Regions from separate parts of the Alteromonas mediterranea DE genome, predicted to be linked through region 1. Evidence: predicted binding sites of a transcription regulator. Region 1 holds the regulator's gene; the other holds the start of a gene.

Region 1 (4,967 bases):
TGCGGCTACGACCGCCTTCAGGGTAGTATTTCACCGAGTAGCCTTTGTTGAAAAGTAGCTCTAAATACTCTCTGAAAACCGCAGTATACAGCTTGTTGCCTGCAAAGCTGCGACGCAGGAAAAACGCACCGCCACGGCGGAACATTTTACCTACGGGCCAAAAGTTAAGATTAATACCCGCTGCGATATGGGGCGTTACCATGCCTTCGTGATAAATCACGTAAGTGAGCAGTAGGTAATCCATATGGCTGCGGTGACACGGCACATAAATAATTTCATGTCCGTTTGCAGCAAGTTCGCGAATTCGTTCGGCGTGCCCTACGCTTATGCCGTTATAGATTTTGTTCCAGATACGCGTAAGCAGCCTGTCGCCAAACCGGATAAGGCCCTCGCGATAGTCTGCAGCAATCTCGGTAATGTATGACTGGGCGCACGCTTTTGCTTTGTCGTGAGATACTTTTTTGCTTCTAGATTCCTCGGCAATGGCGCGGCGTACGGCATCAGACCCCAATACGCTATTATTGAGCTCTTGACGCTCTAATAGCGTAGGGCCCGTCATACTTTGGCGCTTTCTCTGAAAATGCGTACTGGCAACCCGAACGAGCTTATGAGCGATACTCTGATCGCTACCGTGTTGGTTAGACATGGCGCGCGCCGAAACGGCCTTAGAGTAATTGATAAAGTTGTCACGGCCTAAAAACAGCACGATGAATAACTTGCGCAACCAGCTGGGTGCAGCCTTATCAGCAATAAGGTCGCTCAGTCCCGGGTTACCGCGGCCTGGTGCTCTGCCCCATGTCACATAAACCGGCACAACTTGTAAATCGAGATTCTCATGGTCTCTGTGCAGGTGGAAAAGGTCTGTAAAGACTTCTTCAATTCCCGTGTCTTTTGCCGACGAGCGGAAAAGCGGTTGTGTTTTTCGCAAAAACAACGTCGATGAATACTCTCTCCCTGCCAACGTTAAGGTCTTAGTTGGGCTGGGTAAGTCTAGAGCTTGGGTCGACATTCTCAATGAAAGTTGGTCTGTCACTGAGTTGGTGGGAAGTAGATAAACGATAGGTTTGCTTTTATCTATTCCTAATTCGGTTTCAACGTTAACTGGAATACTATGGGCTTTAACCAGTAACTTTACAGGATAATGAAATACCGACAAAAGGGCTTTTCGCATCCACGACATGAACTATGTAATCCTATGAAATAAAAACAAGGGGAGTGTAACACAATCGCGTCACAATCTCGCGATAAGCCAATATCATTGCTTTACTTGCTGTAATGACTCCATGTATTTGAACAAGTTCAAAAACAAAAAGGTATTTAAGATAGTGGCGCGCTTATCAAGCGGCTGCGATTTATGCTTCTGCTAGCTCGATAAGAGCAAGGTATACGCTCTTCATCAACTACAATAAGCAAAAGACGCGCTAAGTGCTTGTTATTTGGTTTTAGGTGTATATACTTACAGGAACTGTATGAACAGACAGGTCTTTTATGCGCCCACTCACAGCTCGACAAACTGAAGTTTTAGAACTTATTAAAACAACCATGCAAGAAACGGGAATGCCGCCTACGCGTGCTGAAATTGCCCGTCAGCTTGGTTTCCGTTCTGCCAACGCCGCGGAAGAACACTTGAAAGCCTTGGCGCGTAAAGGCGTGATTGAAATTTTGCCGGGTACGTCGCGAGGTATAAAGCTCAATATTCCTCTGGACAATGAAGCTGAAGAGGAAGAAGGCCTGCCTTTAATTGGGCGTGTAGCTGCTGGAGAGCCTATTTTAGCTCAAGAGCACGTTGAGTCTCATTACAAGGTAGACCCAGCCCTATTCCAACCTCAAGCAGACTTTTTACTTCGTGTAAACGGTATGAGTATGAAAGACATTGGCATTTTAGACGGTGATCTGCTAGCTGTGCATCGCACGACTGATGTACATAATGGACAAGTGGTGGTAGCTCGAGTTGATGAAGATGTTACTGTGAAGCGTCTAGAAAAACGCGGTCGCGAGGTATTACTTCATGCTGAAAATGAAGAGTTTTCACCGATAAAAGTTGACCTTGCAAATGAGCCCTTCGCAATCGAAGGTATTGCAGTAGGCGTTATACGAAACGCTGATTGGATGTAAGGTTTTAGCTTCTTTGATCAAAAGCGGTGCATTAGCCGCTTTTTTTGTGCCTTTTACTCCCCGTTTTTGTTCTGCTTTAAGCAAATTAGGTTTGAATATCCTATTCCTACTAGAAATCCTTGAATCCACTATTGTGCGGTAGATTTCTCTTTATTTCGTCCATGAATACCTCCCGCGACAGCTATTACAAAATATAAGCACTGTTTAAAACTGTCGTTCAAGGTGGATTAACTTGTCTATTTAATAGCAAGTTAATGTAACATCGACGTTGTCTCCACGTTCAAAATGGGCGTTTGATTTACTGCGCGTTTGCACATTCTAAAGCTTACTTCCTGCACACCTCATCTTATGCTGACTTTTAACCAAATGATTAAATATTAACCACTTCGTTAAGTTTTTAATAGAAAAGACTAGACGGCACGACATTATTGCGCAATTCTTATACAGAGATTAACAAAATAATAACAATGACTCTAAATTTGTTTTACAAGTTGAGGTTATGGGTCAATCGTTCGCAATTCATTTGGTAGGGTTAGCGCAAAACAAGATAGCGCCTTTAGCCGTACCATTCCGGAGGTGCTGAGTGAAACAACTAACGACCGTATTGGCAAGGTGGTGCGCAAGCCTACCATTTTTGCTTTTCTCTTCATTGATTTTCGCGCAAGAAGCAAGTGAAGAAATCTCTTCACTTAATTTACGACGCGGTGCTACCGACATTAGTGGTCAGGTTTACGACCTCCATATGTTGATGTTCTTCATTTGTGTTGGCATTGCGGTGGTCGTGTTTGGCGTGATGTTCGCGTCTATGTATCTACATAGAAAGTCTCGTGGCGCTAAGCCCGCTAACTTTCATGAAAATGTAAAAGTAGAAATCGCGTGGACCGTTATCCCTTTCCTTATTCTCGTTTTTATGGCGGTACCGGCTGCAAATACGCTAATCGCGATGGAAGATACCACTGAACCCGATATGACAGTGTTGGTCACAGGGTCGCAATGGAAGTGGCATTATAAATATATGGACAGTGACGTGGAGTTCTACTCGCTTCTTGCCACACAAAGAGAGCAGATTGAAAACAAGTTTCAGAAAACCGATAACTACTTACTTGAGGTTGACCGTCCACTAGTGATACCTACGGGCAAAAAAATACGATTTCTTATTACCTCTGACGACGTTATTCATTCGTGGTGGGTTCCAGATTTTGCCGTTAAGAAAGATGCCAACCCTGGATTTATTAACGAGTCATGGGCCAATGTAAATGAGCCCGGCATTTATCGCGGACAGTGTGCTGAATTGTGCGGAAAAGATCACGGTTATATGCCCGTTGTGGTTATTGCCAAAGAGCCCGCTGAGTTTGATAAGTGGATGAGTGAACAAGAAGCAATGGTTCGTCAGGCAAAAGAAGAGGAGCAGCGTCTCCTTTCTATGAATATGTCGATGGACGAGTTAATGCAAGAAGGTGAGCGTGTTTATAACGCGACTTGCGCAGCATGTCACATGCCAAACGGTGAAGGTCTCCCTGGCGTGTTTCCAGCACTCAAAGGCAGCAAAATGGCCAAAGAAGATCAGCAAGGCCATATCGACATTGTGCTTCACGGTAAGTCAGGCACGGCCATGCAAGCCTTTGGCAAAATGTTAAGTCTTAAAGAAATAGCAGCTGTTGTTACCTACGAGCGAAATGCGTGGGGTAACAACACCGGTGACATGGTTCAGGCTAAAGATGTCAACGCTGTTGCGAACGGAAACTAGGAGCAGATCATGAGCAAAGCAACTGAAGTTATTTCGCCAGATACCTCTGCGCAACACGATGATCATGAGCATCACGACCATATTCCAAAGGGGGTTACCCGTTGGTTGTTTACCACTAACCACAAGGACATAGGCACACTCTATCTATGGTTCGCCTTTATCATGTTCTTAGTGGGCGGTGCGATGGCAATGGTTATCCGGGCTGAACTGTTTCAGCCTGGCTTACAAATTGTTGAACCAAATTTCTTTAACCAAATGACCACAGTGCATGGGCTTATCATGGTTTTTGGCGCGGTAATGCCTGCTTTTACCGGGCTTGCTAACTGGTTAATCCCCATGATGATAGGTGCGCCAGATATGGCATTGCCTCGCATGAATAACTGGAGTTTCTGGATCCTGCCCGGCGCGTTTCTCATACTGTTGAGCTCGCTGTTCATGGAAGGCGGTGGCCCAGCATTTGGCTGGACGTTCTATGCGCCACTTTCCACAACATATAGCGGCGATTCTACAGCGCTGTTTGTGTTTTCGGTTCACATAATGGGCATTTCATCCATTATGGGGGCGATTAACGTTATTGTGACGATTTTCAATATGCGTGCCCCTGGCATGACCTGGATGAAAATGCCGCTATTTGTGTGGACATGGCTAATCACTGCATTCCTTCTTATTGCCGTTATGCCAGTGCTAGCAGGCGCGGTAACCATGGTATTGACCGATAAATTCTTTGGAACAAGCTTCTTTGATGCAGCAGGTGGCGGTGACCCCGTCATGTTCCAGCACATTTTTTGGTTCTTCGGTCACCCTGAAGTGTACATAATGATATTGCCGGCCTTTGGTATTATCTCGCAAATTGTTCCTACTTTTTCCCGTAAAAAGCTATTTGGTTATGCTTCTATGGTTTATGCAACCGCGTCCATTGCGCTGTTGTCATTTGTCGTTTGGGCTCACCACATGTTTACCACGGGCATGCCAGTTTATATGGAAATGTTTTTCATGTTTGCCACCATGCTGATTTCGGTGCCAACTGGCGTAAAAGTGTTTAACTGGGTGGCCACTATGTGGCGTGGCTCGCTAAGTTTTGAAATGCCGATGATGTTTGCGATTG
Region 2 (4,967 bases), 140 kb from region 1:
TGACATTTGGCAATACGAGCTTTCCGTTTCTCCCCTATTGGCTTCCCGTCAAGGCGATAACACACTAGCACATGCTTTACCTGATATTTCACCTGAAGCATTAAAAGCCAAAAACGAACAATGGCGTGCATTTCAAAAAGCACTAAGTCAGTACAAAAAAGAAGACATTTCTACCGACGGGTATATTGCACTACTGATGCAACAATACCGGTTGGCTAACTATGTAGATGAATACACCTATCGCTCTCATTTAGTGCCCATTAACTCTGAATACGGTTTTCACGGTGCCATGGCATCTTTACCGAACGTGTCCACATTTAAGCGCGTGGAAGATTATCAAGCTTACATTAGCCGCTTAAATGCTTTACATGACTACTTTGATCAGCAGATAACATATATGAAGCAGGCATTAAAAGAGGGCTATACGCAGCCTAAAGTGGTGCTTGAAGGGTTTGAAAATTCGGTGGCGTCATACATTGTAGAAAATGCCGAAGACAGTGGTTTTTATTCTCCGTTTACCCGCTTTCCTGAGTACTTTACTGCCGAACAAAAGTCAGCATTAATTGAACAAGGCAAAGCAGCGATAAACACGAGTGTCCTTCCCGCATATCAGGCGTTTTACGACTTTATGGTGAATGAATATATTCCTAATGCTCGTGAAGATATTGCTGCCAATAACTGGCCTGATGGCGTAGCGTATTACGCCAATCGCGCAAAGCATTATACGACTACTGATATGACGCCCCAAGAAATCCACGACCTGGGGCTGTCAGAAGTCAAACGCATCCGCGCGCAAATGCAACAAATTGTAGATGAACTTGACTTTGATGGTACGATTAACGACTTCATCACTTTTTTGCGCAAAGACCCTCAGTTTTACGCCACCAGCGCAGAAGACTTATTAAAAGAAGCGTCGTTTATTGCCAAGAAAATGGACGCTAAGCTGCCTTCATTATTTGAATATCTACCGCGAACGCCCTACGGCGTTGCTCCTGTGCCTGACGCCATTGCGCCTAAGTACACCACGGGCCGTTACATCCACCCTAGCCGCGATGATCAACCAGGCTATTACTGGGTAAATACCTATGCCCTTGATAAGCGCCCTTTATATGCACTACCTGCGCTAACATTACATGAGGCCGTGCCGGGTCATCACCTTCAGATATCACTGGCAGCAGAACTTGAAGACTTACCAATGGTACGTCGTAATACTTATATTTCAGCGTTTGGTGAAGGCTGGGGCCTGTACTCTGAGTTTTTGGGTATTGAGGCCGGTATTTATGAAACGCCTTACGACAACTTTGGCCGCTTAAGCTATGAAATGTGGCGCGCATGCCGCTTAGTTGTTGATACTGGCATGCACACTATGGGCTGGAGCCGCCAGCAAGCCGTAAATTATATGATGGAAAATACTGCCCTTTCTGAGCATAACGTGAATACGGAAATTGACCGCTATATTTCATGGCCCGCGCAAGCGCTGTCTTACAAAATTGGCGAAATCAAAATTAAAGCGCTACGAGAAAAAGCAGAAAGTGAATTAGGAGAACGTTTCGACGTTCGCAAATTCCACCGCGCTGTTTTAGAAAATGGCTCGGTTCCACTATTCATTTTAGAACAACATATCGATGCGTTTATAGAAGAACAAAAGGCTAAATAAACATGATCGTTGCATTTGGTGTTATTGGATTACTCATCCTGTTTTTAATTTACTTTGTGCTGCGAGCGCAGAACTTACAGAAAGAGTTGGCGCTGTTGCGCCACTCGAATAAGCAAACGAATAGTAAGGTGACTTATGTTTATCGCAACTTGGTTCTTGTTACAGATGCATTAGAAAAGAACCTAACATCACGTATTGAAAGTGCCTATAAAAGTCGTCTTATCGATCAGGTTCAGTACCAAGCGCTACACCCGCTAATGCAAAACTTCTCGACCATTATTATGGCGTGCTGTGAGAAGGGTATGTCACTAGAAGAGTCGCTGAATAAGGCGTTGCTTAACGAAGATGTTAGCCTTGAAGACATTCGCGAGGTGGTAAAGGCGCTGCCAGGAAATGTACGCATGGTATGGTCAAAGAATACCGCGGATGGTTTTATTGCCTTTTGCCAAATGGTTACAGCAACGGTAAATGGCACTACAGCAAAACCAACGAAAACGCCGACAGCTGAAGGGTAGCGCTAAAACTCCGCGGTTTAATTTACATTATTACTGCATTACCTATGTGCTAGGGTGTTGATCTTTCATGCATTGCAAAGGTTAGCACCCTTAGCCACTCTTCCTCCCATTTTTCAAAGTTTAATCTTCTACCTTTTCAAACTAATCAGTGAGTTAGCATTCAAAACAATGGGGCGAAAGCCTTTTGGCTTGAAAAGGCTTTTTGCTGCACTATAATACTGTATAAAAATACAGTTTATTTTGAGTGTCATGAACAAACCGCTATCTGTGCTTAACAACCACCCGCATATCTGGCGGGCCAGAGAAAAAAAGCAAAGTGAAGCAAAGTTTTCACTAGGCTTTCCGCATCTCGATAAAGCGCTTAACGGAGGCGTTGCGTCTACTGGCCTTGTACGTATAGCTTCATTAACGGGGGTCGGTGAACTTTCGTTATTCAAAGAGGTTATCTGTAGGCACCGTACGCATAAACTTGTCGTGTTTATTAACCCACCAGGGCTGTTACAGTCACCTTGGTTAGAAAATTTAGGGTTAAACGCGCAGCAAGTGCTTGTAGTAAAGGCAAGCTCACAGCAAGAGTCATTATGGGCGGCAGAGCAATGTTTAAAAAGCTCCGCCTGTCATTGTGTAGTGTTATGGAGCAATGCCGTAGGTCAAAAAGCAGCGCGACGTTTACAAGTAGCCGCAACACATAACGATGCATTGTGCTTACTTTATACGCCACAGCAACAGCGTATATCACAGCAAAATACCAACGCTAGTGCTTTACCGATTGCTTTAGATCTCGCTTTGTTAGGGGAGCCGCACACCTTATCAATAAGCATACGCAAGCAGCGCCATGGTTGGCCTAAAGATAACATTGTTATATCCCATCAGTGGACACCTGACAATCGAGCGATCAAATGGGCGATGGCACACAATACGCTTTCCGATCAGGCGCTCCACTCTGTGAGTTAACCATGCTGTGGGCCTATATTCACTGCTATCAACTCACTCTTGATGGCCACAATCAAGCAACTAACAATAAAACGTTGAATAGCAAAGTGCCTGGGCAACTTGATAGCAGCGCAGACTCATCGCTGCCTTTAAGTACACCAGTAGCTGTGTATAGCAGTAAAGCGAGCAAAATAATTCAATGTAACGAGGTTGCGAAAAAAGAAGGTATTGAAATAGGTCATGGGTTAGCTCAAGCGGCTGCGCTGTGCCCTTATGTACACATTTTGCCTTTCAATGAAGAAAATGAAAAACATATGCTAACTCAGCTGGCGCATAGGCTTTATCCGTTGGCGTCTGATATTGTGCTAGACGCTCCTGATGGTTTGGCTATAAGGTTAGATAATCTCAGTCACTATTATGGCGGTCATGAGGCACTCTGGAAAACATTAACTCAGGCGTTATTTGAGGCCAATGTTCGTTACCATTTCGCTAGTGCATGGACAATAGAAGCCGCCAAAGTACTTGTGCTTCACAAACACAATACCTACTTACATGCGCAACAAGAAATTAAACAGGCGCTTGGTGCTTGCCCTCTTTCTACCACGGCGCTTGCGTCAAAAGTTATAGAATCACTGACCAGAGTAGGTATTACTCGTGTACATGAGTTACTGGCAATGCCAGTTCAAGAGCTAGGCAAGCGCTTTGACAATAATACGATTGTGTACCTTACCGCACTTAGGGGGGAGATCTTTCCTCGGGTTACGCTGTTTAGGCCGCTAGAGCACTTCGATAATTTTACGCTGTTACCTTTTGATATAGAAAATACACAACACCTAACCCCTTTTGTGACCCAGCAGTTCGAGCACTTATCGCACTATTTACGCGCAAGAAACTTATACACATCCAGTATAAGTGTGCATATTCATTTTAGAGAAGCACCCGTTTTGGATATTAATATCCGCTCTGCGCTTCCTCAGGCATCCGTTAAAAGCTGGCTACCTTTATTCACACTTAAAACAGAGAACCTTGAGTTACCGGAACCGGCCACCGCCATTGGCGTTCGGTGCCAACAGTTTGAAGAAATAGATAGCAACAATGGCGACTTTTTTAGCGATAGATTTAACGATGTGGCACAAAAGCAACTAATTGGTCGCCTAAACGCTAAGTTAGGCGATCACAGTACTTTTCAGCCTTGCGCTACCAATAGCCACCAGTTTGAATATATGACGGTGTCAGAACCAAACGGCAGTGGCTATTCCTACAGCAGTGATATCACCCCAACCTTCACCTTTGAAGCGCCTAAACCGCTTATTCAACCATCACAGATATGCTTCGGACCGGTACGCCTGCATAGCGAGTGGTGGCGAGATCCCCCTACAAACCGTGACTACTTTATAGCGCAAACGCCTCAAAGTGTAAGGCTTTTAGTGTTTAAAGATGCGCAAAGTCACTGGTGGGTACAAGGTATTTTTTGTTAGCCCTAAGCGCTTAAGATAAGGCAATACCATGAAGTACAGTGAACTCTTTTGCCAAAGCCATTATAGCTTTCTCTGCGGCGCCTCTTCCCCAGCAGAACTAGTAACCACGGCCTCTTTTCTTGGTTATGAGGCTATAGCAATAACCGATGAATGCTCAGTGGCAGGAGTGGTACGCGCTTTCGATGAAATTACACACCAAGGGTTGCCCATTAAGCTTATCGTAGGCAGCTATTTCATATTTGATAAGACATTATCTTTTGTATTGCTGTGCCCAAACAAAGCGGCCTACAGCGAACTGTGCCGTATTATCACTAACGCCAGAAGACGCTCTGAAAAAGGGGAGTATCAGCTTGCCGAGTGGGACTTACGCACCATTCGCCACTG

Evidence for each region. The regulator LexA, encoded in region 1, represses DNA repair genes until DNA is damaged. The targets are predictions, from matches to a motif close to TACTGTATNNNNATACAGTA.
Region 2: a site for LexA is predicted at 2,389-2,408, ahead of MADE_RS00205 (recombinase RecA). Genes of this name have one in related genera too.

What each region holds. Positions count from the first base shown of each region.
Region 1 is NC_011138.3:4,384,349-4,389,315, reverse strand. It holds partial or broken gene plsB (glycerol-3-phosphate 1-O-acyltransferase PlsB) at 1-1,180, opposite strand, end outside; gene lexA (transcriptional repressor LexA) at 1,489-2,115, shown strand; gene coxB (cytochrome c oxidase subunit II) at 2,699-3,862, shown strand; gene ctaD (cytochrome c oxidase subunit I) at 3,872-4,967, shown strand, end outside.
Region 2 is NC_011138.3:44,997-49,963, reverse strand. It holds gene MADE_RS00215 (DUF885 domain-containing protein) at 1-1,657, shown strand, start outside; gene MADE_RS00210 (hypothetical protein) at 1,660-2,172, shown strand; gene MADE_RS00205 (recombinase RecA) at 2,422-3,126, shown strand; gene MADE_RS00200 (Y-family DNA polymerase) at 3,072-4,583, shown strand; gene MADE_RS00195 (error-prone DNA polymerase) at 4,612-4,967, shown strand, end outside.